Regions from separate parts of the Ectopseudomonas mendocina genome, predicted to be linked through region 1. Evidence: predicted binding sites of a transcription regulator. Region 1 holds the regulator's gene; each other region holds the start of a gene.
What was found. The regulator sigma-54, encoded in region 1, starts transcription at its own class of promoters, with help from an activator protein. The targets are predictions, from matches to a motif close to ANTGGCATNNANNTTGCTNT.
Positions count from the first base shown of each region.

Region 1 (7,522 bases):
GAACAGCGCCCTCACCAGGAACAGCACCGAGCGCCCCAGCGTCGCCACCACATCGATACCCGCACGACCGAACAGACGTAGCCGTTCGAGCGGTGAAATTCTGCGCATCAACCTCTCCCCAACAGATCTTCGCGGTAGTCAGGCGCCGGAAAATGGAAAGGCACCGGGCCATCCGGTATACCTTTCATGAACTGGCGAATGCGCGGGTTATCCGACTCCATCAGCTCGGCAGGCGTGCCTTGCCCCAACACCTGCGCATCCCCGACGACATAGATGTAGTCGGCAATGCTGGCAGTTTCTGCCAGGTCATGTGACACCACCACGCTGGTGATCCCCAGCGCGTCGTTGAGCAGGCGAATCAGCCGCACCAGAACCCCCATGGCAATCGGATCCTGGCCGACGAACGGCTCGTCATACAGCAGAATCTGCGGATCCAGGGCAATCGCCCGCGCCAACGCCACGCGACGCTTCATGCCGCCTGACAACTCATCGGGCATCAGTTCGATGGCACCACGCAAGCCCACCGCCTGCAGTTTGAGCAGGACAATGTCACGAATCATTTCTTCAGGCAGTTGAGTGTGTACGCGCAAGGGGAAGGCGACGTTCTCGAACACATCGAGATCGGTGAACAGCGCACCGCTCTGGAACAACACGCCCATTTGCTTGCGCATGTCGAACAACGCGTCGCGCGACAATTGCGGCAGGTTGACGCCATTGACCAGAACGTTACCTGCCAAAGGTCGCAACTCGGCAGCGATCAGGCGCAGCAAGGTGGTCTTACCGCAGCCGGAAGGCCCCATGATGCCGGTCACCTTGCCGCGCGGAATGCGGATGTCGACCTGGTCGAAAATCGCCCGCGCGCCACGCTGAAAACTGACGCCCTGCAACTCGATCGCGTACTCGTGCTCGGCGCTCATCTGAACTCCTTGAAAATCAGGCCATCCTGGCAGACGCCGCCTCCACAAGCGAGGACACGCACCAGTAGAGGGCCGAAATGGCCGCGGACTATAGCATTTGCTGGACATGCCGCCCAATAGCGGCCCATCGCAGCGTTCAGACTTGCGACAGCTTCATCACTGGAGCGACTCAGCAAAGGTGAGCACTGCCGTCTTTTCTCGTTATAATCCCCGTCTTTTTTCGCCTAACAGCTCAGCTCAATGAACCAGACTCGCGACCTGATTGCCTCCGCCCAACGCACCATCCGCCTCGAAATCGAAGCGGTGCAGGAGCTTTTGCCCCGTATCAACGCGGATTTCGTCAAGGCATGCGAGTTGATCCTGAGCTGCAAGGGGCGTGTAGTTGTGGTTGGCATGGGCAAGTCGGGCCATATCGGCAACAAGATCGCCGCAACGCTTGCCAGTACCGGCACCACGGCCTTCTTCGTTCACCCCGCCGAGGCCAGTCATGGCGACATGGGCATGATCACCAAGGATGACATCGTCCTGGCCCTGTCCAATTCCGGCACAACCGCCGAAATCGTCACCCTGCTACCACTGATCAAGCGCCTGGGAATCCGTCTGATCAGCATGACCGGCAACCCCGAGTCGACGCTGGCCAAGGCCGCCGAGGTCAATCTCGATGCCCGCGTCTCCGAGGAAGCCTGTCCGCTGAACCTGGCCCCGACGTCCTCGACGACTGCCAGCCTGGTTCTCGGTGACGCGCTTGCCATTGCCCTGCTTGAAGCCCGCGGCTTTACCGCCGAAGACTTCGCCTTCTCTCACCCAGGCGGAGCACTGGGCCGTCGCTTGCTGCTCAAGGTAGAGAACGTCATGCACAGTGGCGAAAGCCTGCCCCAGGTCAAACGCGGAACCAGCCTGCGGGACGCGTTGCTGGAGATGACCCAGAAAGGCCTGGGCATGACCACCGTCATAGAGAGCGACGGTCACCTGGCCGGAATATTCACCGACGGTGACCTGCGCCGCGCACTGGACAAGGGTATCGATGTACGCCATGCGCAGATCGATGAAGTGATGACGCCTCATGGCAAGACCGTTCACGCCGAAATGCTCGCCGCCGAGGCTTTGAAGATCATGGAAGACAACAAGATCAGCGCGCTGGTGGTGGTCGACGGCGATGATTACCCTGTCGGTGCCTTCAACCTCGGCGATCTGCTGCGCGCAGGGGTAATGTGATGAACGACCTTCTGCAACGCGCCCGTGCTGTCAAACTGGCTATCTTCGATGTCGATGGCGTACTCACCGATGGTCGCCTGTACTTTCTCGAAGACGGCAGCGAATTCAAGACGTTCAACACCCTCGACGGCCATGGCATCAAGATGCTGATCGGCTCGGGCGTACGCACCGCCATCATCAGCGGCCGCAAGACACCCGTAGTCGAGCGCCGTGCCAACAACCTCGGCATCCAGCACCTGTTCCAGGGCCGCGAAGACAAGCTCGTCGTTCTCGACGGCCTGCTTGCCGAACTCGGCCTAAGCTATGAGCAGGTCGCCTATCTCGGCGACGACCTGCCGGATCTTCCAGTTATTCGCCGGGTCGGATTGGGCATGGCCGTAGCCAGCGCCGACAGCTTCGTCCGCCAGCACGCCCACGGCGTGACCCAGGCTCGTGGCGGTGACGGTGCGGCACGGGAATTCTGCGAACTGATCATGCGTGCCCAAGGCACGCTGGATGCGGCCCAAGCCGCTTACCTGTAGAGCACAGCATGCTGCGTAAAGCCCTCAACACCCTGATCTTCGTTCTGATCGCTGGCGCCGTGGCGGCGCTCGGCTACTGGAACATCGCACCAGACAGCGCCCGACAGACTCAACAGGCCAGTGATGACGATGCCGTGGACTTCTACGTCCTTGGTGCACACACCGTGCAGTATCAGGATGACGGCAAGCTGCACTACCGCATGACCGCCGATAAGCTCGAGCACATCAAAAGCACCGACATCACCTTGATCGACACACCCAAACTGGATCTGTACCGCGGCACCGAGCTGCCTTGGAAGGTCACCAGTCAGCGCGCCGAGGTTTCTCCTGGCGGTGTCGAAGTAGAGCTGATCGACGACGTACGCATCGCCCGCACCGATGCCAAGGGTCGCCCGACGGTCATCACCAGCAGCCGCATGACCGTGATTCCTGACAAGGAATATGCGCAGACCGAGCAAGCCGTTAGAATCGAGGCCGCCAACGGGGTGACCACGGCACAAGGAATGAAAGCGTACTTGAATGACGGCCGGATGATCCTGCCGTCCAACGTAAGAGGCCAGCATGAGGTTCGTTAATACCCTCCCCCTGATTCTCAGCCTCGGCGCCGCATTGGGAAGCGCGGCTGCCTGGGCTCTGCCATCGGATCGCGACCAGCCAATCCGCATCCAGGCCGACAGTGCCGAACTGGATGACAAGCAAGGTGTAGCTGTCTATCGCGGCGACGTGATCATCACTCAGGGCACCCTGAAGATCACCGGCGATACCGTGACCATCACCCAGACCAACAGTGGTGACATCGACGTCTTCACCTCGGTGGGCAATCTCGCCTACTACGAGCAGAAGCCCGCCGTGGACAAGGACATCGTCAAGGCCTATGGCCGCACCATCCAGTATTTCGCCAGCAATGAGCGCATCGTACTGATCGACCAGGCCAAGGTGATCCAGGAAGGCAATACCTTCGAAGGCGAGAAGATCGTCTACGACACCCGCCGCCAGATCGTCAACGCTGGCCGCGCCACTGGCACCAATGTCGGCACGCCGCGCCCGCGCATCGACATGGTCATCCAACCGAAGAACAAACCCGCGGATCAGCAGCAGTAATGGCCATACTCAAAGCCCAACACCTGGCTAAAAGCTACAAAAGCCGCCAGGTCGTGCGCGACGTCAGCCTGAGCATCGAAAGCGGCCAGATCGTCGGCCTGCTCGGCCCCAACGGCGCCGGCAAGACCACATGCTTCTACATGATCGTCGGCCTGGTGCGCGCCGATCAGGGCCGCGTACTGATCGACGACCTCGATGTCAGCCATCAACCGATGCACGGCCGCGCTCGTGCTGGTATCGGTTATCTACCCCAGGAAGCCTCGATCTTCCGCAAGCTCTCGGTGGCCGACAACATCATGGCCATTCTCGAGACACGCAAGGATCTTGATCGCGCCGGCCGTCAGACGGAGCTGGAAAGCCTGCTGCAGGAATTCCACATCCACCACATCGCCGACAGCCTTGGCATGAGCCTGTCCGGCGGTGAACGCCGCCGCGTGGAAATCGCCCGCGCCCTGGCGACCAACCCCAAGTTCATCCTGCTCGACGAACCCTTCGCCGGCGTCGACCCGATCTCCGTGGGCGACATCAAGCAGATAATCCACCACCTCAAGACCAAGGGTATCGGCATCCTGATCACCGATCACAATGTGCGCGAAACCCTGGATATCTGCGAAACGGCTTACATCGTCAACGACGGTCAGCTGATCGCCGAAGGCGATGCCGAGACCATCCTCGCCAACCAGACGGTGAAAGAGGTTTACCTGGGGCACGAGTTCCGCCTGTAGGCCTGCGGATATTTCACTACAGAAATATGGCACCCCCTAGGCAAAATCGAGAACATCAGGCATATAATTTGCTTCCTGGCGGCGCTTCGGCGCCCTGATGTGGAAGGCGTAACTCGCCGGTAAATTAAGGTCTGCAATGAAACCATCGCTAGTCCTCAAGATGGGCCAGCAGCTGACGATGACCCCGCAGCTGCAACAGGCTATCCGCCTCCTCCAACTGTCCACCCTGGATCTGCAGCAGGAAATCCAGGAGGCGCTGGAGTCCAACCCCATGCTCGAGCGCCAGGAAGACGGCGACGATTTCGACAACAGCGACCCGATGGCCGATGGCGCCGAAAGCGCCACTCCCAGCCCTCAGAGCAAAGAAGAGAGCTATCAGGAAACCACTCCAACGGTAGATAACCTGGAGGAAGGCGAATGGGGCGAGCGCATTCCCAATGAGTTGCCGGTCGATACGGCCTGGGAAGACGTCTACCAGACCAGCGCCAGCAGCCTGCCGAGCAATGACGACGATGAGTGGGATTTCACCACCCGCACCTCCAGCGGTGAAAGCCTGCAGAGCCACCTGCTCTGGCAACTCAACCTGGCGCCCATGTCGGACAAGGATCGGCTGATCGCTGCCACCCTGATCGACTGCATCAACAACGATGGCTATCTGGAGGAAACCCTCGAGGAAGTCACCGAATCATTCGACCCCGAACTGGATATCGAGCTCGATGAAGTGGAAGTGGTGCTGCACCGCATCCAGCAGTTCGAACCAGCGGGCATCGGTGCCCGCGACCTGCGCGAGTGCCTGCTGCTGCAACTGCGCCAGTTGCCTGCCAACACCCCGTGGCTGAACGAAACCCAGCGTGTCGTCAGCGACTACCTGGAAGTGCTCGGCAGCCGTGACTATGCCCAGCTGCTGCGCCGCATGAAGCTCAAGGAAGACGAGCTCAAGCAGGTCATCGACCTGATCCAGCGCCTCAACCCGCGTCCGGGTTCGCAGATCGAATCCAGCGAACCGGAATACGTCGTGCCGGACGTCATCGTGCGCAAGCACAACGACCGCTGGCTGGTTGAGCTGAATCAGGAAGCCATGCCACGCCTGCGCGTCAACCCGCAGTATGCCGGCTTCGTCAAACGCGCCGACTCCAGCGCCGACAACACCTTCATGCGCAACCAGCTGCAGGAAGCACGCTGGTTCATCAAGAGTCTGCAGAGCCGCAACGAAACCCTGATGAAGGTCGCCACGCAGATCGTCGAGCACCAGCGCGGCTTCCTAGACTACGGCGACGAGGCGATGAAACCGCTGGTACTGCATGACATCGCCGAAGCGGTAGGCATGCACGAGTCGACCATTTCACGCGTTACCACGCAGAAATTCATGCATACCCCGCGTGGTATTTACGAGCTGAAATATTTCTTCTCCAGCCACGTCAGCACCTCCGAAGGCGGTGAATGCTCGTCCACCGCGATACGCGCGATCATCAAAAAACTGGTTGCAGCAGAAAACGCGAAAAAGCCGTTGAGCGACAGCAAGATCGCTGGTTTACTGGAGGCACAAGGCATCCAAGTCGCCCGCAGGACGGTTGCCAAATACCGTGAATCCCTCGGTATAGCGCCCTCCAGCGAACGCAAGCGACTGATGTAGGCCAAGGGGGCGACATGCCTCCAAGCCAACGTGTTCCGGTGGCGGATTCTCATGGAATCCGTCTCTTACACAAGGCAACAAGGAGAAAGCGGTATGCAAGTCAACATCAGTGGACATCAGCTGGATGTGACCGACGCCCTGCGTGACTATATCGGCGAGAAACTCGGCCGACTGGAACGTCACTTCGACAAGATCACCAACGTTCAGGTGACCATGGAGGTCGAAAAGCTCAAGCAAAAGATCGAAGCCACCCTGCACATCGCTGGCGGCGAAGTCGTCGCCAACGCCGAGCACTCGGACATGTATGCAGCTATCGACCTGCTGGCCGATAAGCTCGACCGCCAACTCATCAAGCACAAGGAAAAGCAGCTCGACCGCCTGCAAGGCGCCACAGCCCGCTAACATCCATCCTTCATGATCCGACTTGAAAACATCCTGACCCCCGGCCGTTCCCTAGTGAACGCGCCGGGCGGCAGCAAAAAGCGCGTGCTCGAACAGATCGCCAACCTGATCGCGCGCGACCTGTCAGACCTGGATGCCCAGGATATCTTCGAAAGCCTGATTGCCCGCGAAAAGCTCGGTTCCACTGGCTTCGGCAACGGCATTGCCATTCCTCACTGCCGCCTGGAGGGTTGCGACGCACCGATCAGCGCAGTGCTGCACCTGGAAACGGCCGTGGACTTCGACGCCATCGATGGCGCCCCGGTCGATCTACTGTTCGTCCTGCTGGTACCGCAGGCGGCAACCGACGCTCACCTCGAACTGCTACGCCAGATCGCCGGCATGCTCGAAAGCCAGCAGGTCTGTGAACGCCTGCGCCAGGCACCAAGCGGCGAAGAACTCTATCGACTGATAGTCGAGATTCAGAACGGTCAATGAGCATGCGCCTGATCATCGTCAGCGGTCGCTCCGGCTCGGGCAAGAGCACCGCCCTCGATGTACTCGAGGACAATGGCTTTTACTGCATCGACAACCTGCCGGCCGGTCTGCTACCGGATCTAGCCGAACGTTTTCTCCCGCATAGCGACATGCTGCTGCCGCAGGTCGCGGTCTCCATCGATGCGCGTAACCTGCTGAGCCAGTTGCGCCGCTTCCCCGAACTGCTCGATGAAGTACGCAAACGCAACATTCGCTGCGACGTGCTGTACCTGGATGCCGAAGACGAGACCCTGCTCAAGCGTTTCTCGGAAACCCGCCGTCGCCACCCACTGACCAATGACAATCGCTCATTGGCCGAAGCCATCGCCTACGAAAGCCAGTTGCTGGCGCCGATCACCGATCGTGCCGACCTGAAGATCGACACCACCCGCCTGAACCTCTACCAGCTACGCGATACGCTAAAATTGCGCCTGCTCGGCCAGACCCAGACGGGCACCGCCTTTCTCGTCGAATCCTTCGGTTTCAAACGCG
Region 1 covers NZ_CP027657.1:1,239,513-1,247,034, forward strand. Annotated here, with positions in the region: gene mlaE (lipid asymmetry maintenance ABC transporter permease subunit MlaE) at 1-108, opposite strand, end outside; gene C7A17_RS05800 (ATP-binding cassette domain-containing protein) at 108-917, opposite strand; gene C7A17_RS05805 (KpsF/GutQ family sugar-phosphate isomerase) at 1,158-2,132, shown strand; gene C7A17_RS05810 (KdsC family phosphatase) at 2,132-2,653, shown strand; gene lptC (LPS export ABC transporter periplasmic protein LptC) at 2,662-3,228, shown strand; gene lptA (lipopolysaccharide transport periplasmic protein LptA) at 3,215-3,754, shown strand; gene lptB (LPS export ABC transporter ATP-binding protein) at 3,754-4,479, shown strand; gene C7A17_RS05830 (RNA polymerase factor sigma-54) at 4,616-6,112, shown strand; gene hpf (ribosome hibernation-promoting factor, HPF/YfiA family) at 6,206-6,514, shown strand; gene ptsN (PTS IIA-like nitrogen regulatory protein PtsN) at 6,527-6,991, shown strand; gene rapZ (RNase adapter RapZ) at 6,994-7,522, shown strand, end outside.

Region 2 (7,522 bases), 2.6 Mb from region 1:
CTCGACAAGAAGGAGTCCGGGCATGGCCGGGTTGATGGATTCGGTTAACCAGCGCACTCAGCTGGTAGGGCAGAACCGTTTGGAGTTGTTGTTGTTCCGCCTGGAAGGCCCACAGCTTTATGGCATCAACGTATTCAAGGTGAAGGAGGTGCTGCAGTGCCCCAACCTCACCATCATGCCCAAATCCAGCCGGGTTGTGCGGGGCGTGGCCAATATTCGTGGTGGCACGATCCCGATTCTCGACCTGTCCATCGCCACGGGGCGGGCACCGCTGGAAGATCTGAAAACCAGTTTCGTGATCATCACCGAGTACAACACCAAGGTTCAGGGCTTTTTGGTGCGCTCGGTGGAGCGCATCGTCAACATGAACTGGGAGGAGATCCATCCGCCACCCAAGGGCACCGGGCGCGATCATTACCTGACCGCGGTCACGCGGCTCGACCAACAACTGGTCGAGATCATCGACGTGGAGAAGATTCTTGCAGAGGTGGCGCCCACCTCCGAAGTGATCTCCGCAGGCGTCATCGATGATCAGGTGCAGAGTCAGGCGGTGACCAAGCATGTGCTGATCGTCGATGACTCCTCGGTGGCGCGCAAACAGGTGTCGCGCTGCCTGCAGACTGTCGGTGTCGAGGTGACCGCCTTGAACGACGGGCGTGAGGCGCTCACTTTCCTCAAGAAAATGGCGGACGAGGGGCGCTATCCTGACAAGGAACTGCTGATGCTGATTTCCGACATCGAGATGCCGGAAATGGACGGCTATACCCTGACTACGGAGATTCGTAGCGATCCACGCATGCAGAAGCTACATATCCTCCTGCATACTTCGCTTTCCGGTGTGTTCAACCAGGCGATGGTGAAGAAGGTCGGCGCTGACGACTTTCTCGCCAAGTTCAAGCCAGATGACTTGGCAGCGCGTGTGGTCGATCGCATTCGTGTTTCGGATGGGGGCTGAAGGGGCGACCTTCGGCGAACGTTATGGTTGGTGAGGCGGCACTAGTGTCTTCAGGTAATTTGGATTTCGAGCAGTTCCGGACTTTCCTGGAAAAGGCCTGCGGTATTCTGCTTGGTAGCAACAAGCAGTACCTGGTCTCCAGCCGTCTGAACAAGCTGATGGAACAGAACGGCATCAAGACCCTGGGCGAGCTGGTGCAGCGTATGCAAACCCAGCCGCGCGGAGGGCTGCGCGAGCAGGTGGTCGATGCCATGACTACCAACGAGACGCTTTGGTTTCGCGACACCTACCCCTTCGAGGTGCTCAAGAGCCGTGTATTGCCGGAGCTGATCAAGGCCTATCCGGCCCAGCGCCTGCGCATCTGGTCGGCGGCCTGCTCGTCCGGCCAGGAGCCTTATTCCTTGTCGATGTCCATCGATGAGTTCGAGCGCACGAACCTTGGCCAGTTGAAGGCCGGTGTGCAGATCGTTGCCACCGACCTTTCGCCGTCGATGCTGAGCAACTGCAAATCCGGTGAATACGACAGCCTGGCCATGGGGCGGGGGCTCTCGCAGGAGCGCCTGCAGCGTTATTTCGATCCGAAAGGGCCAGGGCGCTGGCAGGTCAAGGCGCCGATCAAGAGTCGTGTGGAGTTTCGCCCGCTCAACCTGCTTGACAGTTACGCGGCACTGGGCAAGTTCGACATCGTGTTCTGCCGCAACGTACTGATCTATTTCTCGGCAGAAGTGAAGAAGGACATCCTCACGCGCATTCATGCCACCCTCAAGCCGGGCGGCTATCTGTTCCTCGGGGCCTCCGAGGCGCTCAATGGCCTGCCGGAGAAGTACCAGATGGTGCAGTGCAGCCCGGGGATCATCTACAAGGCCAAATAGACGCAACGCATGTTTGGTATCAGCAACGGGAGGCCTTTGGCCTCCCGTTTGCGTTTCCAGAGCTGGAGATGACGGTTCGGTTACACGTGACCGGTTGGGTAGGGCGCGCTGTGCACACCTGCGACCTGACGGGGCTGAAGAGCCGGTGCGCATGGCGCACCCTACGGTTCGGCAGGGCGGCAATCTGCCCGGCAGGCTTTGCCGCTTGATTGCCAACAGGCGGAAAGCCATTGCCGCTTTGCCGCTTTTTCTCGTATTGAATGCTATTAAGGTATTGATTTTATTGAGATAAATAAATTGGCACAGCCTTTGCTGAATAGCTTGCAACAGTGACCACATGGCCTCAGCGGCAAAGGTTCGGAACATGAGCATCAACTTCGGCAGAGCACTCGGCATCCATGAGCAGGCACTCGGCTTTCGCGCCCAGCGTGCCGAGGTGTTGGCCAACAACATCGCCAACGCCGATACCCCGAACTACAAGGCCCGCGACCTGGATTTCGCCAGCGTACTGGCCGAGCAGAGCAACCGCATGCAGCGTGGTGGTGTTTCTCTCAACCGTACCGACAGCCGCCACATTCCGGCCGATGGCGTGAAGACGGGTGACGCCGAGCTGCCTTACCGCACGCCATTCCATGCGTCGCTGGATCAGAACAGCGTGGATCTGCAGATCGAGCAATCGAACTACGCGGAGAATGCCGTGCAGTTCCAGGCCAGTTTCACTTTCCTCAATAGCAAATTCAAAGGGCTGACCAGCGCCCTGCGCGGCGAATAAGGAGCGCGACCATGTCCCTTGCCAGTGTCTTCAACATCGCCGGAACCGGCATGAGCGCCCAGAGCACTCGCCTGAACACCATTTCCAGCAACATCGCCAACGCCGAGACCGTGTCTTCGAGCCTGGATCAGACCTACCGCGCCCGTCATCCGGTGTTCGCCACCGTATTCCAGCAGGCGCAAGGCGGCGACCGTGGTTCGCTGTTCGCCGAACAGGATGAAGCGGGGCGTGGTGTGCAGGTGCTCGGTGTGATCGAGGATCAGAGCAGCCTGATGCCGCGCTACGAGCCGGATCATCCGATGGCTAACGCCGATGGCTACGTCTACTACCCGAACGTCAACGTGGTCGAGGAGATGGCCGACATGATTTCCGCCAGTCGCGCCTTCCAGACCAACGTGGAAATGATGAATACCGCCAAACAGATGCTGCAGCGCGTGCTGACCCTGGGTCAGTAAGACGAGACGAGGAAATCAGGGTATGAGCACCGTAAACGGCACCAGCTCAGTACTGGATCAGTACCAGATCAAACCGGACGCACCGAAGAGCAACGACCTCGGCAAGAACGAGTTCCTCAACTTGCTGGTGGCCCAACTCAACAACCAGAACCCGCTGGAGCCGCAGGGCAACGGTGAGTTCATCGCCCAGTTGGCGCAATTCAGCCAGGTGGAGGGGATCGAGAAGCTCAACACCAGCATGGGCTCGATGCTTTCCAGCTTTCAGTCTTCGCAGGCACTGCAGGCTTCTTCTCTGGTCGGCCGCAAGGTCATCGTGCCGAGCGAGAAGGCGGTGGTCGACACTAGCGAGAGCTTCAAGGCCAGCACTCTGCTGCCCGTCAGCAGCAGCAACGTGTACGTCAACGTCTATGACAATTCGGGCGCGTTGGTTACCCGCGTCAACCTGGGCGAGCAGGCTGCCGGCAATGTCAGCTTCATCTGGGATGGCAAGGATTCCGACGGCAATGTGGTGCCGCCGGGCACCTACAAGTTCGAGGCGCAGGCCACCTACGGCAGTGAAACCAAGGGGCTGTACACCTTGCTGCCGGCTAACGTCGACAGCGTCACCTTGGGCGGCAGCGAGCTGATGCTCAACCTTGCCGGTCTGGGCAGCGTTCCGCTTTCTCAAGTGCAGGTCATCGGCCAGTAACTATTGCCGCCGGCAGTCCCGGCAAAGGAGTCTTCCATGTCGTTCAATATTGGTCTCAGTGGCCTGCGTGCCGCGACCAGCGACCTCAATGTCACCGGCAACAACATCGCCAACGCCGGTACTGCGGGTTTCAAGCAGTCGCGTGCCGAGTTCGCCGATGTCTATGCCGCTTCCGTTCTGGGTACCGGCAAGAACGCGCAAGGCAGCGGTGTGCTGCTGGCTGATGTGTCGCAGTTGTTCAACCAGGGCAACGTCAACTACACGAACAACGCACTGGATCTTGCCATCAATGGCAATGGTTTCTTCATGACCAGCAACAATGGTGAGATTGGCTATACCCGCGCCGGTTACTTCGGTACGGATCGTGATGGCTATGTCGTCAACAACTTCGGCTATCGCCTGCAGGGCTATACGGCCGATGACAGCGGCAACATCCTGCCGGTGCAGTCCGACCTGCGCATCAGTGCCGGTCAGCAGGAGCCCAAGGCGACCACCAGCGTTACCCAGCGCCTCAACCTGAACTCCAATGCCGTGCGGCCTGCCAATGCCGGCACCATGGCAGCACCGACATTCGATCCGAGCGATTCGAAGTCCTTCAACTGGTCCACCTCGACCAACATCTATGACTCGCAGGGCAACGCCCACGTGATGAGCCAGTACTTCGTCAAGAACGAGGCGCCGGCCAACAATGGCTGGGTCATGCATGTGCTGATCGATGGGGTCAACCCGCGTGACCCGACCAGCACTCAGCCGTTCAGCTATGCAGTCAACTACGATGCGGCCGGCCAACTGGCCAATCCAGCGCTGACCCCATTGGCCAGCACTCCGCCGGATCCGGCCCTGGATGCACCGGCCATTCCTGCCGGCACACCTAATGGCATCTTCAGCCTGGCGGCGGCCGACTGGGTGCCAGCCGAGAAGGATCCGGTCAACCCGGGAACCATGGTGCCCAACGGCGCCGACAGCGAGGCCTTCACCTTCGACATGCGCGGCTCTACCCAGTACGCGGCATCTTTCGGGGTCAACGCCGTTAGCCAGGATGGCTACACCACGGGCCAGTTGGCTGGTATCGAGATCGATGATACCGGGGTGATCTTCGCCCGTTACACCAACGGCCAGTCCAAGGTTCAAGGGCAGGTGTTGCTGGCGAACTTCGCCAACGTCCAGGGGCTGACTCCGACAGGCAAGACGGCCTGGGCGCAGTCGTTCGAATCCGGTGAACCGGTGATTGGCACGCCGCGCAGCAGCACCTTGGGTGCTTTGCAGGCGGGGGCGCTGGAGGATTCCAACGTCGAGTTGTCGGATCAACTGGTGAACCTGATCGTGGCTCAGCGCAACTACCAGGCCAACGCCAAGACCATCGAAACCGAAAGCGCCATTACCCAGACCATCATCAACCTGCGTTGATGAATTCGGGCTGAGGCAAAGCGGCAAGCCTGGCTTGCCGCTTTGCCGTTCCAGGGCCGGCAAAACCTCGCCGCCGGCTTTTCTGAACACTTCTCTATCTTCAGTTAATCTCTTTAAAATCAATGTCTTGAGTTTATTTTTCGGGTCTGGCACGACGCTTGCTGTAGTCAATGCAAAGAGCCAAGGGCACGTCGCCCACTCGGAGAATTACCATGGACAAGATGCTGTATGTCTCCATGACCGGAGCGCAGAACAACACACTGGCTCTGCGCGCCCACGCCAACAACCTGGCGAACGTTTCCACCTCGGGTTTCCGCCGTGACTTCGAGCAGGCGCGCTCCATGCCGCTGTTCGGTGAAACCTATCCCGCTCGCGTATTCGCCATGAGCGAACGTCCTGCCACTGATTTTCGTCCCGGTTCGCTGCAGGAAACCGGACGCGACCTGGACGTTGCCGTGGGCGGCAAGGGCTGGGTCGCCGTGCAGGCGCCGGATGGCAGCGAGGCCTACGTGCGCACCGCCAGCCTGAACATCGATGCTCTGGGAATACTGCGCACCGGCAATGGTTTGCCGGTGATGGGCAACGCCGGGCCGATTGCTGTGCCGCCGGAGCAGAAAGTAGAGATCGGCCAGGACGGCACCATCAGTATTCGTGCCCTTGGCGAAAACCCCAACGTGCTGGCCGAGGTGGACCGTATCAAGCTGGTCAATCCGGATCCGAAAAGCATGGAGAAGGGCACCGATGGCCTGATTCGTGTCAAGGGCCAGCCCCCGGTAGAGGCCGACGCCACGGTTCAGCTTACCTCTGGCTTTCTCGAGGCAAGCAACGTCAATGCCGTCGAGGAGATGACCGCGATTCTTTCCCTGTCCCGTCAGTTCGAGCTGTCGGTGAAGATGATGCGCACCGCCGAAGACAATTCGTCGGCCATGGCGCGGGTTTTGCAGATTAGCTAATTACCAGCACGCGGCGCCGTAAAACCGGCGTCCGAGGAGAAACGATATGCTTCCGGCACTGTGGGTCAGCAAGACCGGTTTGTCCGCTCAGGACATGAACCTGACCACCATTTCCAACAACCTGGCCAACGTCGCGACCACCGGTTTCAAACGCGACCGTGCTGAGTTCGAGGATCTGCTGTACCAGATCCGCCGTCAGCCTGGTGGCCAGTCGAGCCAGGACAGCCAGTTGCCGTCCGGCCTGCAGCTCGGTACCGGTGTGCGTGTGGTCGGGACGCAGAAGATCTTCACTGCTGGCAGCCTGCAAACCACCGAGCAGCCGCTGGATCTGGCCGTCAACGGCCGTGGTTTCTTCCAGATCCTGCAGCCTGATGGCACCGTTTCCTATACCCGTGATGGCAGCTTCCACCTCAATTCCGACGGGCAGATCGTCACCTCCCAGGGCTTTGCCCTGGAACCGGCCATCGTCCTGCCGGCCGAGGTGCGCACCTTCACTGTTGGGGAAGACGGCACCGTCTCGGTGACCACCGCCGGCAATGCGCAGCCGCAGATCATCGGCAACATTCAATTGGCCGACTTCGTCAACGCGGCGGGTCTCGAAGCCATCGGTAACAACCTGTTCCTGGAAACCGGCGCCAGTGGTGCGCCGCAAGTCGGCAACCCGGGCCTCAACGGTCTGGGTACCACACTGCAGAACACCCTGGAGAACTCCAACGTCAGCGTGGTGGAGGAGTTGGTGAACATGATCACCACCCAGCGCGCTTATGAGATGAACTCCAAGGTGATTTCCACCGCTGATCAGATGCTGTCCTTCGTGACGCAGAATCTCTGATTTTTTGACACTGTTGTGAACGCCGCGAGGTAGTGGTTATGAACCGGCAAATGCTCTGTTTCCCCCTGTTGGCTGGCCTGCTGCTGGGCAGCGGCTGCGTGGCGCCAACAGCCAAGCCGGATGATCCCTATTACGCGCCGGTGTTGCCACGTACGCCGTTGCCGGCTGCGCAGAACAACGGCTCGATCTATCAGGCCGGTTTCGAAAATGGCCTGTATGACGACCGCAAGGCATTTCGCGTGGGTGACATCATCACCATCACCCTGAATGAGCGTACCCAGGCCAGCAAGAACGCCAACAGTGCGCTGAAGAAAGACAGTAGCGGAACCCTGGGGGTGCCCAACCTGTTCGGCATGACTGTCGCCCCGGATAACCCGTTGCGCAGCCTCAGCGCTCTGGGCATGACCAACAACAATCTGAGTCTGGATGCGAGCTGGGATTCCCAGCGTGCCAACACGGGATCCGGTCAGGCGGGGCAGAGTAACAGTTTGTCTGGCTCGGTCACCGTGACCGTCGCTGAAGTGCTGCCCAACGGCATTCTGGCGGTGCGTGGCGAGAAGTGGATGACCCTCAACACCGGCGATGAAC
Region 2 covers NZ_CP027657.1:4,405,579-4,413,100, forward strand. Annotated here, with positions in the region: gene C7A17_RS20350 (chemotaxis protein CheV) at 23-955, shown strand; gene cheR (protein-glutamate O-methyltransferase CheR) at 1,000-1,827, shown strand; gene flgB (flagellar basal body rod protein FlgB) at 2,192-2,599, shown strand; gene flgC (flagellar basal body rod protein FlgC) at 2,611-3,054, shown strand; gene flgD (flagellar hook assembly protein FlgD) at 3,077-3,742, shown strand; gene flgE (flagellar hook protein FlgE) at 3,779-5,149, shown strand; gene C7A17_RS20380 (flagellar basal body rod protein FlgF) at 5,362-6,102, shown strand; gene flgG (flagellar basal-body rod protein FlgG) at 6,149-6,934, shown strand; gene flgH (flagellar basal body L-ring protein FlgH) at 6,973-7,522, shown strand, end outside.
Region 2: flgB (flagellar basal body rod protein FlgB) is a predicted target of sigma-54. The motif match lies at 2,124-2,143, and genes of this name have one in related genera.

Region 3 (7,522 bases), 1.6 Mb from region 1:
GGCCACGGCGCTGGTTGGCTGCACCGGTGAAGGCACCTTTCTCGTGGCCGAACAGCTCGGATTCCATCAGATCCTTGGGGATGGCCGCCATGTTCAGCGCGATGAACGGTGCCACCGCACGCGGGCTGTGGCGGTGCAGGGCGTGGGCTACCAGCTCTTTACCCGTACCGGATTCACCGTTGATCAGCACGGTGATATTGGAATGCGAAAGCCGGCCAATGGCGCGGAACACCTCCTGCATCGCCGGCGCTTCGCCGATGATTTCCGGGGTGCGGGCCTGCGCGGCTGGTACGGCCAGGCTCTGTTGCTCCTGGGCGTGCTGGAAGGCGCGCTTGACCAGGGAGACGGCTTCGTCGACGTCGAATGGTTTGGGCAGGTATTCGAAGGCGCCGCCCTGATAGCTGGCGACCGCGCTATCCAGGTCGGAATGCGCGGTCATGATGATCACAGGCAGGCGCGGATACAGCTCGCGGATGCGTGCCAGCAGGTCGAGGCCGCTGGCGCCGGGCATGCGGATGTCGGAGATGATCACATCCGGCTGTTGGCGGGTCAGGCGGGCGAGTACACCGTCTGCACTGTCGAAACTCTGGGTGGTCATGCCTTCCTGTTGCAGGGCCTTTTCCAGTACCCAGCGGATGGAACGATCGTCGTCGACAATCCAGACGGTTTCACTGCGGCTCATGGCGTGGGCGCTCCTTGTTCCAGCGGCAGAAAGATCGAGAACACGGTGTGGCCGGGATGGCTCTCGCATTCGATCAGACCCTGGTGCTGGCTAATGATGTTCTGGGTGATGGCCAGGCCCAGGCCGGTGCCGTCGGCACGACCACTGACCATGGGGTAGAAGATGGTTTCCTGCAGCTCCGGCGGAATACCGGGGCCGTTGTCGATGATCTCGACCTTGACCACCAGGCGATGGCGAGTGTGGCCGATGGTGAACTGGCGAATGGTGCGTGTGCGCAGGCTGATGCGGCCCAGGCCCATGTCGTGTCTCTGCCCGGCGATGGCCTGCATGGCATTGCGCACGATATTGAGCACGGCCTGGATCATCTGCTCGCGATCGATCAGCAGATCCGGAATGCTCGGGTCGTAGTCACGCACCAGGGTAATGCTGCCCTGGCTTTCCGCCTCGATGAGGTTGGCGACACGTTCGAGCACCTCGTGCACGTTGGTCATCGCCAGTGACGGCAGCTTGTTCGAGCCGAGCATGCGGTCGACCAGGTTACGCAGACGGTCGGCCTCCTCGATGATGACGTTGGTGTAGTCCTTGAGATCTTCGTTGGGCAGTTCGCGCGAGAGCAGCTGCGCTGCGCCACGAATACCACCGAGCGGGTTCTTGATCTCGTGAGCCAGGCCACGCACCAGCAGTTTGGTGGTCTCCTGCTTGGATAGCTGCGCCTCCTCCTTGGTAATGCGCAGCAGGCGGTCGCGCGGGTGCACCTCCAGCAGCAGCAGGGTCTCGCCCTTGCTGTACAGCGGGGTGACGGCGTAGTCGACGGTGAGCGTCTGGCCGGTGACCGAGGTCAGTACGGCTTCGCGCTTGTTGAACGGGTGCGCCTGCTCCACCGCTTGGCGCAGAGACGATAGCGCCTCTGGCGATTCGGTGAACAGTTCGCTGATGAACTGACCATGGCTGCGTTGACCGCTGACGGCCAGGAGCATTTCCGCCGCCGGGTTCATGTACTCAAGGCACAGTTGGCTATTGAGCAGCAGGGTGGCGGTGGTCAGGTTGTCGAGTAGCAGGCGGTGCAGAGCGTCGTTGATAGTCATAGGCAGTGCGTTCCGGCAATGGGCAGGAAAATGCAAGAAGCAAACCAAAGCCCCGAAAAGACGCATGTTTTGTGCGCTTTGCCAGGTTTTGGCCGCCTTGCGGCGCTGCTGGGCGAGGAGCTGCGACCCAAAACAGGGATAGCTTAGGAGGTGGTGCGTTTTATTGCACCGTAATGGTGCTCTGTGATCAGAAGAAGGGCAGGATGCTGACGTCTTCCTTGGGCTTGTCCTTCAGTGGGCATTCGGGGCGAACGCCGTATTCATCCTTCTTGCAGGGGTTGACCTTGCGTTTCTGCGCCAATGTCATGCGGTGCATATGGAAAGGCTGTGCTGGCGTACGCTCGACGATGAGCCCGGCGCTGTCGATGATTTCTGCCACCAACTGGTGCGTGCCTCGGTCGATGTGCTGCAGAGAGAAGACCGGGCTACGGCTCGCCTCGCCCTGTACCTCGCCATCGAGCAGCAGACGATAGCTGTGGCCGGGGAGCAGGCCGGGCTCGCTGTTGAGCGTGACGATCATGTCGCCCGAGCCATTGTGGATCGAGGCGTCCGGCTCCGGCACGATGATGCGCAGCAACTGGTAGTGCACGGTCTGTTTGGTGACCGCGGGCGGATCCATGCGCGCCGTCGCGGCGGGCGGGTTCGTCTGCATGTTGTTGGACGGTGCCAGGATCACCCGCTCGGCATTGCTGCTGCGCGGTTTGTCGGTGAATACACGGTTACCCTCGGCGTCGATATAGGTATAGACCTGGGCCAGGGTACCTTGGGTGATGAACAGCAGGCAGAGCAGCAGTGCACGCATCGTGATCAGTTCGCAGGTCTTGGAGTTGGGCGTGGCGGCGTTGCAGGTTGACGGGCAGGGCTGTTGACGCTGATGCGTTGCACGGTGAAGGTCTCGGTGTTGCTTTGCTGGATGATGCGTTCGCCAGCCACGACGGCAACAGCCAGATTGTGCTCGCCACGGTCGACGTTGGTCAGTTGCAGGCTCGGCACGTTGCTCGCCTGGCCATAGGGTTCGCCATCGAGAATCAAGCGCAGGCGGTGGCCTGGCTGCAGGCGCGGCTGGATGTTCACGCCGACGATGAAGGTACCGTTGTTGGCGCGCATGGCTTCTTCGTCCGGGATACCGGTCAGGCTCAGCACGGCGTAGGGCGCCTCGTCCTGGGTAGAGGTGTTGCTGCTATCGACCGGCACGCTGGGTGTCTGCATCTCGACCGTATTGGTTGGTGGCAGCTCTACCGCCTCGGCTGCAGTGCCATCCGGTGGTTGATTGGTGAAGACCGTGTTGCCGTTGGAGTCGATGTATTTGTAGATCTGTGCGCTGGCCGGCAGGGTCAGGGCAAGTAGCAGGCAGGCGATTAGCGGGCGCATGGGCCAATCCTTCCTCGGATGATGCGCTAAGCCTTGCACTGCTGTTGGCTCCTGGCAAGCGCAGGGCGCTATGGCTGTGACGTTTGGCTACAAATCGGCTCGGGCTGTGGGTATCGGTTGCGTAGGGTGTCGCGGGGCCGCCTAGGTCGTGCGCACCATCGACCCCGAGCCGATACCGCAGGTGGTGCGCATGGCGCAGCACCCTACGGGGCAATGAAAAAGCCCCGCCAGGCAGTGCCGAGCGGGGCTTTCGAAACGCGCCGCACGAAGGCGGCGCGAGACTGGCTTAGACGCTGTAGTACAGGTCGTATTCCAGCGGGTGCACGAAGGTGCGAACCTTGATTTCTTCTTCCGATTTCAGCTCGATGTAGGCATCGATGAAATCGTCGGAGAATACGCCGCCCTTGGTCAGGAAGGCACGGCCCTTGTCCAGCTCTTCCAGGGCTTCTTTCAGGCTGCCGCAAACCTGCGGGATCAGCTTGCCTTCTTCCGGCGGCAGGTCGTACAGGTTCTTGTCGGCTGCATCGCCAGGGTGGATCTTGTTCTGGATACCGTCGATACCGGCCATCAGCAGAGCAGCGAAGGCCAGGTACGGGTTGGCAGCCGGATCCGGGAAGCGCGCTTCGATGCGGCGGGCTTTCGGGCTGGAAACGTACGGAATACGGATCGAGGCCGAACGGTTACGGGCCGAGTAAGCCAGCATGACCGGCGCTTCGAAGCCTGGAACCAGACGCTTGTAGGAGTTGGTCGACGGGTTGGTGAAGCCGTTCAGGGCCTTACCGTGCTTGATGATGCCGCCGATGAAGTACAGAGCGGTCTCGGACAGACCGGCATAGCCTTCGCCAGCGAAGGTGTTCTTGCCGTCTTTGGAGATCGACATGTGCACGTGCATGCCCGAGCCGTTGTCGCCGTACAGCGGCTTCGGCATGAAGGTAGCGGTCTTGCCGTAGGCGTCGGCTACGTTGTGCACGCAGTACTTCAGGGTCTGAACTTCGTCAGCCTTGGCGACCAGGGTGTTGAATTTCACACCGATTTCGTTCTGGCCGGCAGTGGCCACTTCGTGGTGGTGCACTTCGACGACCAGGCCCATTTCTTCCATGGCATTACACATGGCAGTACGGATTTCGTGGTCGTGGTCGCACGGCGGAACCGGGAAGTAACCGCCTTTGACGGCAGGACGGTGGCCTTTGTTGCCGCCTTCGATGTCGGCGTCGGTGTTCCAGGAACCCTGCTCGGAGAAGATCTTGAACATGGAACCGGAGATGTCGGACTTGAACTTCACTTCGTCGAAGATGAAGAACTCAGGCTCCGGGCCGACGAATACGGTGTCACCGATACCGGTCGACTTCAGGAATTCTTCAGCGCGCTTGGCAATGGAGCGCGGGTCGCGATCGTAGCCCTGCATGGTGCTCGGCTCGATGATGTCGCAGACGATGATCAGAGTCGGCTCTTCGGTGAACGGATCCAGTACGGAGGTCTCGTCGACCGGCAGCAGGATCATGTCGGAGGCTTCGATGCCTTTCCAACCATGGATGGACGAACCGTCGAACATCTTGCCGTGTTCGAAGAAGTCTTCGTCCAGGGCGTCACGGGCCGGCATGGTCACGTGGTGCTGCTTGCCCTTGGTGTCGGTGAAGCGCAGGTCTACCCACTTCACGTCGTGTTCTTTGATCAGTTGAACAGCCTTAGACATGTTGTCCTCCAGGTGGAAAAGGCTCTTATCGATAAGCCTTGAAGATACGGTGAAGCCCGGCGGGATAGTCCTTCAGGGCGACCTGCCTCACAAGGGAGCAAATTGCATGCCAGTGCCCTGTAATGGGCAGAGTGCCCGAAACTCAGGCGTTCCGCTGGCTGAGGAGGTTTTTCAAGAAGATATTTGCACCATTAAGGTGCTGCTAAATGTGCTGATGCTTGATTTTGGTGCGATGCGTTGTGGGTGTAGGATTTTTGGTCAAAGCTTGAGCAATTTCCGCTATAATCCGCGCCCCTGTTTTTTCGTCCCGTCGAGCGGGCGCTCTATTCATGAAGCTGATCGTCAAAGTTTTCCCGGAAATCACCATCAAGAGTCGCCCGGTGCGCAAGCAGTTCATCCGCCAGTTGGGGAAGAACATTCGCTCCGTGCTGCGCGATCTCGACCCTGAATTGAAGGTCACGGGTGTCTGGGACAACCTCGAGGTTGAAACGCTGGTTGACGATCCGAAGCTGCTCGCCGAGATGACCGAACGCCTGCGCTGCACGCCGGGCATCGGTCTGTTTCTCGAGGTGAATGAGTACCCGCTGGGCGACCTGGACGACATCACCGAGCACTGCAAGCGTCATTACGCCGATCAGTTGCCGGGCAAGATCTTCGCCGTGCGCTGCAAACGTGGCGGTAAGCAGTCGTTCAGCTCCATGGATGTCGAGCGCCATGTCGGCAGCCGTCTGCGTCTGGAGTGCGGCGCCGCCGGCATCGATCTGAAGAAGCCGGAAGTCGAAGTGCGCATGGAGATTCGCGACCAGCGCCTGTTCGTCGTGCACCATCGCCATGAAGGTCTCGGTGGTTACCCGCTGGGTTCGCTGGAGCAGACCCTAGTTCTTATGAGCGGCGGCTTCGACTCCACCGTGGCGGCCTACCAGATGATGCGCCGCGGCCTGGTTACCCACTTCTGCTTCTTCAACCTCGGCGGCCGTGCCCACGAGCTGGGCGTGATGGAAGTAGCGCACTATCTATGGCAGAAGTTCGGTCGCTCGCAGCGCGTGCTGTTCGTCAGCGTACCGTTCGAGGAAGTGGTCGGCGAGATCCTCGGCAAGGTCGACAACAGCCAGATGGGCGTTATCCTCAAACGCATGATGTTGCGCGCCGCTACCCGTGTTGCCGAACGTCTGGAGATCGAAGCGCTGGTGACCGGCGAGGCGATCAGCCAGGTGTCGAGCCAGACCCTGACCAACCTGGCGGTGATCGATTCGGTCACCGACATGCTGGTGATGCGCCCGCTGATCGCCAGCCACAAGCAGGACATCATCGACACCGCCACGCAGATCGGTACCGCCGAGTTCGCCAAGAACATGCCCGAATACTGCGGGGTGATTTCGGTCAATCCGACCACCCGCGCCCGCGGCTATCGCGTGGAAAGGGAAGAGGCCCAGTTCGACATGGCCGTTCTCGAACGTGCCCTGGAGCGTGCCACTCAGTTGCCGATCGATCGCGTGATCGACGAGTTGGGCAAGGACATTCAGGTCGAAACGGTCGCCGAGGCGTTGGCCGGACAGATCGTCATCGATATCCGCCACCCCGATGCCGCCGAAGATGAGCCGCTGGCCATACCCGGTGTCGAGGTGCAGGCTCTGCCGTTCTACGCGCTGAACAACAAATTCAAGGAACTGGATGAGAACCGCCAGTACCTGCTGTATTGCGACAAGGGCGTCATGAGTCGCCTGCATGCCCACCATCTGCTGAGCGAGGGGCATGCCAATGTGCGCGTTTATCGTCCGGCATAGAACGCCGGGGTTGAATGGCGGGAGTATCCGCCATCGCCCTCCCGACCGTTCGGCTCACTGATCCCCTTTTCTTCATATTCGTCGTCCACGCTGGGCGGCACACCGCATCCTCTGATCGAGAAACACACAAGTGATCGAAAATCTCCGCAACATCGCCATCATCGCCCACGTCGACCATGGCAAGACCACCCTCGTCGACGCCCTGCTGCGTCAGTCCGGCACCCTGGAGCGCAACGAGCTCAACGATGAGCGCGTGATGGACAGCAACGACCAGGAAAAAGAGCGCGGCATTACCATTCTGGCGAAGAACACCGCCATCAAGTGGAACGACTACCGCATCAACATCGTCGACACCCCCGGCCACGCCGACTTCGGTGGCGAAGTTGAGCGCGTGATGTCCATGGTCGACTCCGTACTGCTGGTCGTTGACGCCCAGGACGGCCCGATGCCGCAAACCCGTTTCGTGACCAAGAAGGCCTTCGAAGCCGGCCTGCGTCCGATCGTGGTGATCAACAAGATCGACCGTCCGGGCGCGCGCCCTGACTGGGTCATGGATCAGATCTTCGACCTGTTCGACAACCTTGGCGCCACCGACGAGCAGCTCGACTTCCAGGTCGTTTACGCCAGCGCCCTGAACGGCATCGCCGGTCTTGACCACACCGACATGGCCGAAGACCTGACCCCGCTGTACCAGGCTATCGTCGACCACGTGCCGGCGCCGAACGTCGACCTCGACGGCCCGTTCCAGATGCAGATTTCCGCGCTGGACTACAACAGCTTCCTCGGCATCATCGGCGTTGGCCGCATTGCCCGCGGCAAGGTCAAGCCGAACACTCCGGTCACTGCCATCGACGTCGACGGCAAGAAGCGTAACGGCCGTATCCTCAAGCTGATGGGTCACCATGGC
Region 3 covers NZ_CP027657.1:2,852,979-2,860,500, forward strand. Annotated here, with positions in the region: gene ntrC (nitrogen regulation protein NR(I)) at 1-682, opposite strand, end outside; gene glnL (nitrogen regulation protein NR(II)) at 679-1,767, opposite strand; gene C7A17_RS13325 (DUF4124 domain-containing protein) at 1,955-2,569, opposite strand; gene C7A17_RS13330 (DUF4124 domain-containing protein) at 2,575-3,138, opposite strand; gene glnA (glutamate--ammonia ligase) at 3,425-4,831, opposite strand; gene thiI (tRNA uracil 4-sulfurtransferase ThiI) at 5,161-6,615, shown strand; gene typA (translational GTPase TypA) at 6,746-7,522, shown strand, end outside.
Region 3: glnA (glutamate--ammonia ligase) is a predicted target of sigma-54. The motif match lies at 4,926-4,945, and genes of this name have one in related genera.

Region 4 (7,522 bases), 2.2 Mb from region 1:
CGAATGTTTTTCCGATGGCAAATTTTTTTTAAAGGATTCATGCGCTTAAGAGCGCAGCGGGTTTTCGTCGGGCTCCTCGCAGGGCTGCTCGTCGAAGCGTATATGACCGAATAGCAGAAACCCTAGGGACGTGAACAAGCCTATGCCAAATAGCAGTAGCACGCCGGATGGGCTACGCAGGGCAAGGATTTCGCTGAGCAGAACCGACACCAGCAGCAGGCCAATCACCGCAGCCGTATAAAGGATGGAATAGAAGATATTCATGAGCAGCTCCTTCGGTACGCTGCTCACCTTAAAGCCCAGGTTTTGCATTCGGCCAATTGCCATACGACATGGCCGCGATAGGCAAAAACACTGACTCACCGGTCAGTCGCGGCGCTTTACCAGAGCGATTCGGCTGAGTACCTTCTGCCCACATTCGGCCCCACGGCTCTAACAAGGAAAACTGCCATGAGCGACCTGATCAGCTACCAACTCGAAGACGGCATCGCCACCCTTACCCTGAGCAATGGCAAGGTCAACGCTATCTCGCCCGACGTGATCGCCGCATTCAATGCCGCGCTCGATCGTGCGGAGCAGGATCGCGCCATTGTCATCATCACCGGGCAGCCGGGTATTCTCTCCGGCGGATACGACCTGAAGGTGATGACCTCCGGCCCGCAGAATGCAATCAATCTGGTGGCTGCCGGCTCGACCCTGGCGCGCCGCATGCTCGCCCACCCCTACCCGATCATCGTCGCTTGCCCCGGCCATGCCGTGGCCAAAGGCGCTTTCATTCTGCTGTCGGCCGATTACCGCATCGGCGTCGAGGGCCCCTTCAACATCGGCCTGAACGAAGTGCAGATCGGGATGACCATGCACCATGTGGGTATCGAGCTAGCACGTGATCGTCTGCGCAAGTCGGCATTCCACCGCTCGGTGATCAATGGCGAGATGTTCGACCCTGCAGGCGCGGTAGATGCCGGCTTCCTGGATAAGATAGTGCCGGCCGAACAGCTGCTGGCAACCGCCCAGGCCGTGGCGCAGCAGATGAAGAAGATCAACATGACCGCGCACAAGAACACCAAGCTGAAGGTGCGCAAGGCACTGCTGGAGACTCTTGATGCAGCCATCGAGACCGACAAGCAGCACCTGATGTAAACACGCCACAGCGTGCCAATGAAAAGCGCCGCTTCCGTTGAGGTCGCGGCGCTTTTTTCGGGAATTTAACTGCTGTGAGCCTCGGGGCGCCCGGCACACCCTACGCGTCAGCCGGAATAGTCGAGGGCCGTCCAGGCTCGGCTCAAGCCTTGTGCCAACACGCAACCCGGCTTGCTCAATTGCTCATTGAACGCCGCCGGCAGCAGCGTGGTTTCCCCTTCCGCGGCACCATGCCGCTCGGTTAGCCACTGCAGCTTGCCGCAATTGGGCGTTTCGATCACGTAACTGGCCGCAATGTTCGAGTGATGGCTGGGCAGACGAACCACGTCGAGTACGACGCCCTCCTCCTCGACTCGCTGGCCATCGGAAACCAACACGGCCCAGGCCTGGTCACCCTCGATCACCAGATAGGCGCCGTTGGCCTGTGGTCGCTCGATCTGCGGTTGCGCGCAGCCGCTGAGCAGGGCCAATAGCACAATCGTCATCAGCATCTGTTGCATTGCCAATACCCCCTTGCAAGGCGCCCACATCTGCACGGTGGACGGGTTGTTGTCGCCTGAGTGAGGCCACTATCACCTAATACTGTTTATTTGTACAGTATTTTTCGATTACCCTATTCCGCAGGTAAAACACCGATCAAACAGGAGCGCCATCATGCTGGACGTACTGCAGCTGAAACACCGAGTGAACCGCATGCCGCTGGAGCGCGTGCGCGAGATGGTCGATGAGCTGCTGCTCGAAGGCATCGTTACCGAGAGTCGCACTCCGTTCAATCGCCAGCACTTCAACAGCTGTTTCGCCGAGATCGAGGCGCTTTTGCAGCGTGCGGGCTATCACCGGCAACTGGATGTGGTCGGTTATCAGGGACTCGCCTACGCACTGTTCGATCCAGCCCGCTGGGAGGCAGTGGAGGTGCTGCGCTGGTTGCGTGACTTTGTCGAAGAGGCGCATATCCAGCCAGCCTCGTAGAAGTACCATCCGACCCAAAAAAGCTCAGCAAGGCAGAGCGGTGCACGACATTGGCCCATAACGATGCGCATCGGTTCAGGCTACATCCCTGTCTCTAGCAGGCAGCAAGCACCTCAAGAAGGCCTGCCGATAATGCGCGGCGGGTTATCGGCCCAAGGCAGAGGCATCCCAAACCAGAACTGGCAAGCCACTTGCTAGATCACAGCAAGCATCCTGCGTAGCACGCCAACGGCGGCGGGCCGAGGATCACGGACAACGGCGTCCGTCCGATCACCTTCCTCCCATCGAGGTGATCCGACGTACGCCGTTTTTTTATGCCCCGAATAAAGAGATCAGCCCATGACCGATCGTGATTCGAAAAAGACCGTCGACAGCAGCCGCCGCAACTTCCTCAAGCAATCCATCGCCATGGCCGGCGCACTCGGCGGTATCGCCGCCCTCGGGCTCTCGGCACCGGCCTCGCTGCGTAGCGCTGCCTGGGCAGCTGGTTCCGATGCCCCGGAAAAGGCTGCGCTGAAAGTGGGTTTCATCCCGCTGACCGATTGCGCCTCGGTGGTAGTCGCGGCAACGCAGGGCTTCGGCGAGAAGTACGGTCTGAGCATCACCCCGAGCAAGGAGGCGTCCTGGGCCGGTGTGCGTGACAAGCTCAACACCGGTGAGCTGGATGCGGCCCACGTGCTCTACGGCATGATGTACGGTGCCCAGCTAGGTCTGGCTGGCCCGCAGAGGGATATGGCCGTATTAATGGGCCTGAACCAGAACGGCCAGGCCATCACCCTTTCCAGGCAACTGCGCGAAGCGGGTGTCACCAATGGCGCGCAACTGGCCGAGCACGTCAAGAAAGGCGGCAACCCGCTGACTTTCGCCCAGACCTTCCCCACCGGCACTCACGCCATGTGGCTATATTACTGGCTGGCCAGTGTCGGCATCAACCCGATGAGCGACGTGAAGACCATCGTCGTGCCGCCGCCGCAGATGGTGGCCAACATGCGTGTCGGCAACATGGATGGCTTCTGTGTCGGCGAGCCCTGGGGCGCACGGGCGATCTTCGACAAGATCGGCTTCACCGCCACCACCACCCAGCAGATCTGGCCGGATCACCCGGAGAAGGTGCTGGGCACCACCCGCGCCTTTATCGAGCAGTATCCCAACGCCGCCCGCGCACTGATCATGGCCATTCTCGACGCCAGCCGTTTCATCGAGGCCAGCGAGGAGAACCGCAAGAGCACCGCCAAGCTGATTTCCGGCAAGGCCTACGTCAACGCACCGGTACAGGTGATCGAACCGCGCTTCCTCGCCCAGTACGAGGACGGCCTCGGCAACAGCTGGAAGGACGAGCACGCCATGGCCTTCTGCAAGGACGGCAGCGTCAACTTCCCCTACCACTCCGACGGCATGTGGTTCCTCACCCAGTTCAAGCGCTGGGGCCTGCTCAAGGAGGCGCCGGACTATGTGGCAGTCGCCGCGCAGATCAATCAGACAGCGCTCTACGCCGAGGCCGCCAGTGCGCTGAAACTGGCAGTGCCGAGCAGCCCGCTGCGCAGCAGCACGCTGATCGACGGTGTGGTCTGGGACGGCAGCAACCCGGCCGTCTACGCCGATTCCTTTGTCATCAAAGCCTGAGCGGAGGTCGACATGAATGCGCCCCTGAAAACGCCTCTGCCGCAAATCGCCAAACCACGCCTTTCGCCTGCCGCCCTGCTGCCGAGCGGCGCCACACTGGGTAACCTGGGCAAGGCCAGCATCGCCCCGTTACTCGGCATCCTCGCCTTCATCGGCTTCTGGTCGCTGCTGGCGCAATACAGCGAAGGCCTGCCTGGGCCGCTGAGCACCTGGCAGTCGGCGCTGGTGCTGTTCAGCGACCCGTTCTACGACAACGGCCCGAACGACATGGGCATCGGCTGGAACATCCTCAACTCGCTCGGCCGGGTCGGCGTCGGCTTCGGTCTGGCCGCACTGGTGGGCATCCCGCTGGGCTTCGCCATCGGCCGCTTCGCCTTTCTTGCCGGCATGCTCGCGCCAATCATCAGTCTGCTGCGCCCGGTCTCACCGCTGGCCTGGTTGCCGATCGGCCTGCTGGTGTTCGAGGCGGCCGGCCCGGCATCGATCTGGGTGATTTTCATCAGTTCGATCTGGCCGATCATCCTCAACACTGCTGCCGGTGTTGCCAGCGTGCCGCAGGACTACCTGAACGTCGCCCGCGTGCTCAAGTTGTCGGAGTTCAAGGTACTGACGCGCATCCTCTTCCCTGCCGTGCTGCCGCACTTGATGACCGGCATTCGCCTGTCCATCGGCGTAGCCTGGCTGGTGATAGTTGCTGCGGAAATGCTCACCGGCGGCATCGGCCTGGGCTTCTGGGTATGGGACGAGTGGAACAACCTCAACGTCGAGCACATTCTCATCGCCATCATCGTCGTCGGCCTGATCGGCCTCGCCCTGGAGCAAGGCCTGCTGCTGATCGCCAAACGCTTCGACTACACCAGCTAAGGAGACGAACATGGACAAATTCGTGGAGCTGACCGGCGTCAGCAAGCACTTCGACACCAAGAAAGGCCGTTTCCAGGCGCTGTCCGAGGTCAATCTGAGTATCGCCCGCGGCGAGTTCGTCGCCCTGATCGGCCACTCCGGCTGCGGCAAGTCGACGGTACTCAACCTGATCGCCGGCCTGCTCGATGCCAACGAGGGCGGTCTGATATGTAACGGCCGCGAGATCGACGGCCCCGGCCCGGAACGTGCGGTGGTGTTCCAGAACCACAGCCTGCTGCCGTGGATGACCTGCTTCGGCAATGTGCACCTGGCGGTGGAACGCGTATTCGGCGAGCGCGAAAACAAGGCGCAACTCAAGGCTCGTACCGAACAGGCGCTGAACATGGTTGGTCTGGCGCATGCCATGCACAAGCACCCCAACGAGATCTCCGGCGGCATGAAACAGCGTGTCGGCATCGCTCGTGCCCTGGCCATGGAACCCAAGGTGCTGCTGATGGACGAGCCCTTCGGAGCCCTCGATGCCCTGACGCGTGCCCATCTGCAGGACGAGCTGCTGCGTATCGTCGGCGAAACCCAGAGCACCGTGGTGATGGTCACCCATGACGTGGATGAGGCGGTATTGCTGTCTGATCGCATCGTGATGATGACCAACGGCCCGGCTGCCACCGTCGGCGAAATTCTCAGCGTGGAGCTGCCGCGCCCGCGCGATCGCCTGGCCCTGGCCAACGACCCGCAGTACCACGCCTATCGCACTGCCGTGCTGGAATTCCTCTACCAGCGCCAGCAGCGGCCCGCCGCCTGATCACCAGCAACCGCTCTGGCTCGAGGGCTGGAGCGGTTGAACCTCTGGCCTCTGGCACGGACGAACTAGGGCATTCAACCGACAGGCAGAGAATCCCGTGCTCGACCTCACCACCTGGAATCTGTCGATTCCCACCGAACCAACGCCCACCACCATCACCACCCAGCGTCTGAACAACGGCTATGAGAGCCGCTACTTTCGCCGTAATGCCGACGGTAGCGTGACCTTCTGGGTGCCGGTCACCGGCTCGACCACGGCCGATGCCCGCTACCCACGCAGCGAGCTGCGCGAAACCCAGCGCGACGGCAGCCTCGGCAACTGGCTGCATGCGAGTTCGGACAACTATCTCAGTGCCGTGCTGCAAGTCGACCAGGTGCCCAGCCGCAACAAGGTGGTGATCGGCCAGATCCACAGCACCGATGTGCCGGGCAGCCAGAATGACCCGCTGATCAAGCTGCAATATCACTATCGCCGCGGTGTGGGCCGGGTGGAAATGCTGCTACGCGTCCGTCCTGGCGACAGCGAGGTACAGAACGTCCTGCTGGCCGAAAACATCCAGCTTGGCGAGCGCTTCGGTTACGACCTGCGGGTTACGCCCAGCGGACGCATCGGCGTCAGCGTGGCCAGCACGGATGGCGACGACGGCAGCTATTACCGTCAGTTGAGCAGCGCCTGGAGCACCCAGCACCTGTACTTCAAGGCCGGCGCCTACATTCAGGACAATTACGGGCCGGACAGCGAAGGCGGACGCGTCACCTTCCATCACCTCAACAGCCTGCACCGCTGAGGCGCGACGGCTTACAATCGCCGCTTTCCTCGACAATGGCCTGATCATGGCGCGCCTGACCCTCGACTTCCCCGAAGACCAGTATTACTACAGCACCCACCTGACCGTGCGCGTCACCGACATCAATGGCGCCAACCACCTGGGCAATGACTCGATGATCTCGATGATTTCCGAGGCGCGTGCCCGTTTTCTCTTCGAGTTCGGCATCCGCGAAACCGACGGCAAAGGCACCGGCATCATCGTTACCGACCTGGCCACCACCTACCGCGCCGAAGCTCATGCACGCGACCAATTGCTGTTCGAGGTGGGCGTGATGGACTTCAACAGGTACGGTGGCGACATCACCTTCCGTATCACGCGTCCGGCTGACGGCGCGCTGGTAGCGATGGCCAAATCCGGCTTCGTGTTCTTCGATTATCTGCAGTCGAAGGTGGTGCCGATGCCGGAGCCTTTCAGCGCCAAATTCCCCAAGGTCAATCGTGTGGTCGGATAACCGACCTGTTGGCGTGACAGTTGCTAATTCCTCTGCTACGCCTTAGGGCATAACGATAAAAGCCCTGCGCCGCCCCGGTGCAGGGCGACCTTGGGAGGAACCGCAATGCCAGCTATGCGTCAACGCGCCCAGCGCGCAGCTCTGATCGCCAGCCTCTCCGCCTGGCCACTGCTCACCCTGCCCCTTCCCACTCATGCCACTACAACAACCAATCAAGCCGCCACGACGCAGGTGCCGATTCAGGTCGAGCACACGGCCGGCAAGGTCGAACCCTGTCACTGACAGGCCAGCGCCGCACCAAATCGGCGCTCACAGCCTTGAAAAGGTGCACCCGCAGAAAGTGCGGGCAATCACTATGCACCCTGAAACCCGCCAAACTTGAGGCTTTGGCAAATTGGCACAAGCACTGCATTGCTAACCACACAACTTGATTAAAGCGCGGTGCTCAACGAAGAGCATCGCACTTCCCGAGAGCTCGGGACTTGGACAAAGGCGTCCTCGCTAGGTGACTAGCGGGACGCCTTTTTTGTTTTTCTGGCCTGCCATTTCTGGCAGCCAGCTTTCCGTGACTATTGACCCAGGAGATAGCCGGCATGCAAAAACTCAAGCTGGTGATGATCGGCAACGGTATGGCGGGTGTGCGCACCCTCGAAGAGCTGCTCAAGCTCGCTCCCGATCTGTACGACATCACCGTGTTCGGCGCCGAGCCACACCCCAACTACAACCGTATCCTGCTCTCGCCGGTACTGGCCGGTGAGCAGGCATTCGAGGACATCATCCTCAACGACCTCAACTGGTATACCGAAAACGGCGTCAAGCTGCTGCTCGGGCGCACGGTGGTGAA
Region 4 covers NZ_CP027657.1:4,837,272-4,844,793, reverse strand. Annotated here, with positions in the region: gene C7A17_RS22370 (hypothetical protein) at 46-264, opposite strand; gene C7A17_RS22365 (crotonase/enoyl-CoA hydratase family protein) at 451-1,140, shown strand; gene C7A17_RS22360 (hypothetical protein) at 1,248-1,640, opposite strand; gene C7A17_RS22355 (hypothetical protein) at 1,795-2,109, shown strand; gene C7A17_RS22350 (CmpA/NrtA family ABC transporter substrate-binding protein) at 2,449-3,732, shown strand; gene ntrB (nitrate ABC transporter permease) at 3,745-4,596, shown strand; gene C7A17_RS22340 (ABC transporter ATP-binding protein) at 4,607-5,398, shown strand; gene C7A17_RS22335 (polysaccharide lyase family 7 protein) at 5,496-6,185, shown strand; gene C7A17_RS22330 (thioesterase family protein) at 6,232-6,678, shown strand; gene C7A17_RS26835 (hypothetical protein) at 6,784-6,960, shown strand; gene nirB (nitrite reductase large subunit NirB) at 7,272-7,522, shown strand, end outside.
Region 4: C7A17_RS22350 (CmpA/NrtA family ABC transporter substrate-binding protein) is a predicted target of sigma-54. The motif match lies at 2,288-2,307, and genes of this name have one in related genera.